DNA from 2 places in the Enterobacter cloacae complex sp. HYC080_NIDB genome. Region 2 is predicted to be linked to the other one. Evidence: predicted binding sites of a transcription regulator. Region 2 holds the regulator's gene; the other holds the start of a gene.
What was found. Region 2 encodes sigma-54, which starts transcription at its own class of promoters, with help from an activator protein. Its sites were predicted from a motif close to GTTGGCACANNTTTCGCTNT; they were not measured.
Positions count from the first base shown of each region.

Region 1: a site for sigma-54 is predicted at 1,250-1,269, ahead of hypA (hydrogenase maturation nickel metallochaperone HypA). Genes of this name have one in related genera too.

Region 1 covers NZ_CP114212.1:1,003,676-1,005,859, forward strand. Annotated here, with positions in the region: gene O1723_RS04770 (HypC/HybG/HupF family hydrogenase formation chaperone) at 1-14, opposite strand, end outside; gene hypB (hydrogenase nickel incorporation protein HypB) at 5-868, opposite strand; gene hypA (hydrogenase maturation nickel metallochaperone HypA) at 872-1,222, opposite strand; gene hycA (formate hydrogenlyase regulator HycA) at 1,433-1,897, shown strand; gene O1723_RS04790 (4Fe-4S dicluster domain-containing protein) at 1,971-2,184, shown strand, end outside.
Region 2 covers NZ_CP114212.1:565,965-568,148, forward strand. Annotated here, with positions in the region: gene hpf (ribosome hibernation promoting factor) at 1-146, opposite strand, end outside; gene rpoN (RNA polymerase factor sigma-54) at 169-1,602, opposite strand; gene lptB (LPS export ABC transporter ATP-binding protein) at 1,650-2,184, opposite strand, start outside.

The DNA of each region.
Region 1 (2,184 bases), 440 kb from region 2:
ACGCCTATGCACATCGTTCGCACTCCAGCCAGTTTAGCCATGCGTCCATGCCGTCGCCGCGCGTGGCGGAGACCAGCACGATCGCAATCTCCGGATTCACTTCGCGGGCATACGCCAGGCATTTCTCCACGTCGAAATTCAGGTACGGCAGCAGGTCGACTTTGTTCAGTAACATCAGGGAGGCGGCGGCAAACATATGCGGGTACTTCAGCGGCTTGTCTTCCCCTTCGGTGACGGAGAGCACCGCGACTTTGTGGCGCTCGCCGAGGTCAAAGCTCGCCGGGCACACGAGGTTACCGACGTTTTCAATAAACAGGATGCCGTTATCTTCTAGTGGCAAACGCGGTGCGGCATCGGCAATCATCTGCGCATCCAGATGGCAGCCTTTGCCCGTGTTGACCTGAATCGCCGGGGTGCCGGTTTCACGAATGCGCGCGGCATCGTTTACGGTCTGCTGATCGCCCTCGATCACCGCGCAAGAGACGCGTTTGTTCAGGCGCTTGAGTGTTTCGGTTAACAGCGTGGTTTTGCCTGAACCCGGGCTGGAGACCAGGTTCAGCACCAGCTGTTTGCGGGCGGCAAAGCGCGCGCGATTGCGGGCCGCGAGCTGGTTATTTTTGTCCAGCACGTTGATCTCGACGTCCAGCATCTGCCGCTGGCTCATGCCCGGCGCATGAGTGCCCGCTTCGCCCTGGCCGTAGTGCAGGTCGCCCGCGTCGGAGCGTTGCGGCGCAAAGGTAATGCCGGTCAGAACTGCCGCAGGACGCGGGGCAGGGGAAAAGGGCGCGGAGCGAAACGCGGAGTGGGGGCGGTGTTCGTCCCCTTCTATATACAGGTTGCCTTCGGCGCAACCGCAGGTACTACACATACATTACTCCTTCTCGATTTCGAGGCGTTGGATCTGCATACCGTCATCCGCCACGATCCGCAGCCCGGTACGCTGGCACTGCGGACAGCGCTGAACCTTTGAGGAGAGCAGCGTGACGTACTGCTGACAGTGCTCGCACCAGCACTCCGCCTGCTGCTCGTCGATATGCAGCTCGCAGCCTTCCGCCAGCGTGCCGCGGCATACCAGCTCAAAACAGAAGGTCAGGGCGCTGGTCTCGACGCAGGAAAATGCCCCGATCTTCAGCCAGACGCCGGTGACGCGTTTCGCGTGGTTTTGCACTGCCTGCTGTTCGATAAGTTCAAGCGCTCGCTGGCAGAGGGTGATTTCGTGCATGACGCCTCCTCAATGAATTGCCCCGGTAATGCAATAACAGTGCCAGCCTGTATTTTGTCAGGGCGTGACGATGTCAATGCTGTCGAAATGACACGTCGACACCGCCGCGTTGACAGCAGTTTTGAAATTAAAGATCAATAAAATCAGTTGATTAAAAACTGGCACGGAATCTGCTTAACAGCCGCTATCTCCATTAACCGGATACCTTTTATGACTATTTGGGAAATCAGCGAAAAAGCGGATTACATCGCGCAGCGCCACCAGCAGCTACAGGAGCAGTGGCACCTCTACTGCAACTCTCTGGTTCAGGGGATCACCCTGTCAAAAGCGCGTCTGCATCATGCGATGAGTTGTGCGGCGCAAGGCGATATGCGCTTTGTCCTCTTCGGCCACTTCACGGTCTTTGTCACCCTGGCAGACAGCTTTAACAGCCACACCATTGAGTACTACGTCGAGAACAAAGAGGGTGAAAAACAGTGTATTGCGCAAGCGCAACTGATGGCTGACGGCATGGTCGATGGCTACGTCAGCAACCGCGATCGCCAGCAGGTGCTTGAACACTATCTGGAGAAAATCGCGCCGGTTTACAACGGGCTTTATCACGCAGTTGAACACGACTTACCGGTCGACCTGAAACAGCTGATCGCCGGAAACCCTTCCGCAAACGTTGCCTGAGAACCGAGTGTCGAAAAGTGTCGAGAAGACAGCTTTTCGTCGTCAAAAATGACCATCACCTGAGGATTGCCCGGTGAACCGTTTTGTAATTGCTGACTCGACGGTCTGTATTGGCTGTCGAACCTGTGAGGCGGCGTGTTCGGAAACCCACCGCCTGCACGGGCTGCAGTCCATGCCGCGCCTTCGCGTCATGCGTAATGAAAAAGAGTCTGCTCCGCAGCTCTGCCACCACTGTGAAGATGCCCCCTGCGCGGGTGTTTGTCCGGTGAATGCCATCACCCGCGTTG
Region 2 (2,184 bases):
ATATGAGTCACTTTCTCCACTTTCAACACAACGTAGACCTGGTTGATCCTTTCGAAATACTGCTCGAGTTTCGCGAACTTAGCGTTCACAAAATCACGTAAGGCCTCAGTAATCTCGACATTGTGTCCTGTGATATTGAGCTGCATAGTGTCTTCCTTATCGGTTGTGTCACACCAGTTGTTTACGCTGGTTTGACGGCGGAATGGATAAAGACTCTCGATACTTCGCAACAGTACGACGTGCCACCATAATACCCTGATCGGACAGCATGGTGGTTAACTTACTGTCACTCAGTGGCTTCGCGGGGTTCTCCGCGGCGATCAACTTCTTCACCAGTGCGCGAATCGCCGTTGACGACGCTTCGCCGCCGCCCTCGGTACTCACGTGGCTGGAGAAGAAATACTTAAGCTCAAAAATACCGCGCGGACTGTGCAGATACTTCTGCGTGGTGACGCGGGAAATGGTTGATTCATGCATCTCGACGGCCTGAGCGATATCCGCCAGTACCATCGGTTTCATATATTCTTCGCCCTGCTCAAAGAATGCTTGCTGCTGTTCGACGATACAGCGGCTCACGCGAAGCAGGGTATCATTTCGGCTCTCCAGACTCTTGATCAACCATCGCGCTTCCTGAAGGTTGCTACGAATATATTGATTATCGGCGTCGTTGCGCGCGCTGGTGCACATGGAGGCGTACTGCTGGTTGATTTGCAGGCGAGGGATGCTGTCAGAGTTCAGTTCAACGACCCAGCGGTCGTTATGTTTTCTGACCAGCACGTCCGGGATCACGTACTCGGGTTCACTCGTCTGGATCGACTGACCAGGCCGCGGATCGAGGGACTGAATCAGATTCACCGCCTCTTTCAGCACCTCTTCTTTGAGGCGCGTAACGCGCATCAGGCTACGAAAGTCGTGGTTAGCGAGAAGATCCAGATGATCGCTGATGATTAAGCGTGCTTCGTCGAGCCATGGCGTCTCTTTGCTGAACTGAGAAAGCTGGATCAGCAGGCAGTCGCGCAGATCTTTCGCTGCCACGCCTACGGGATCGAAACGCTGAATACGTTTCAGAACGGCTTCAATCTCTTCCAGCTCAATCTCTTCATCGCCCATGCTCTCCAGAATGTCGTCCAGCGTGACGGTCAGATAGCCGGTGTCATCAACGGCGTCGACAATGGAGGTGGCAATGGCACGATCGGTATCGGAGAACGGGGTCAGCTCCACCTGCCACATCAGGTAATCCTGCAGCGACTGGGTGGTTTCGCCCTGATAAACCGGCAGCTCATCGTCCTGGTAGTCTGCACGCGTACCGGAAGGGGTGCCGGCGGTATAAATTTCATCCCAGCTGGCATCCAGAGGAAGCTCGTCCGGCATCTCTTTTTGTTCGAGTGCATCTGCGGTATCGAGCGATTCTGTATCCTGGGACTGCTGTGTATCTACCTCATCATGAAGATCGGCTTGCTCCAGCAGGGGATTGCTGTCCAGCGCTTGCTGGAGCTCCTGCTGGAGTTCTAAGGTGGACAGTTGCAACAGACGAATTGCCTGCTGTAACTGCGGCGTCATCGCCAGTTGTTGGCTGAGCCTTAATTGCAAACCTTGCTTCATGTTCAGAGCATTTTTCTCCGGTTCGGCGTTACGTTACCTCTACCCTATCAGAGTCTGAAGTCTTCCCCAAGATAGACGCGCTTAACATGATCGTTTTCGAGGATCTGCTGCGGCGTACCGTGGGCGATCAGATTGCCCTGGCTCACAATGTACGCGCGCTCACAGACGGCAAGCGTTTCACGCACGTTGTGGTCGGTGATCAGCACGCCAAGCCCGCTGTCACGCAGATGCTCAATGATACGTTTAATGTCGATGACGGAGATTGGGTCAACACCGGCAAACGGTTCATCCAGAAGGATAAATTTAGGGTTTGCAGCCAGCGCGCGCGCAATCTCAACACGACGGCGTTCACCGCCGGACAATGCCTGACCCAGGCTGTCGCGCAGGTGCTCGATGTGAAACTCTTCCATCAGCTCGTTGGCGCGATCCTGACGCTGTTCGCTGGTCAGGTCGTCACGAATTTGCAGAACCGCCATCAGGTTATCAAAGACGCTCAGACGGCGGAAAATAGAGGCTTCCTGCGGCAGATAGCCGATGCCACGACGCGCGCGCGCGTGCAGTGGCAGCAGGCTGATGTCTTCA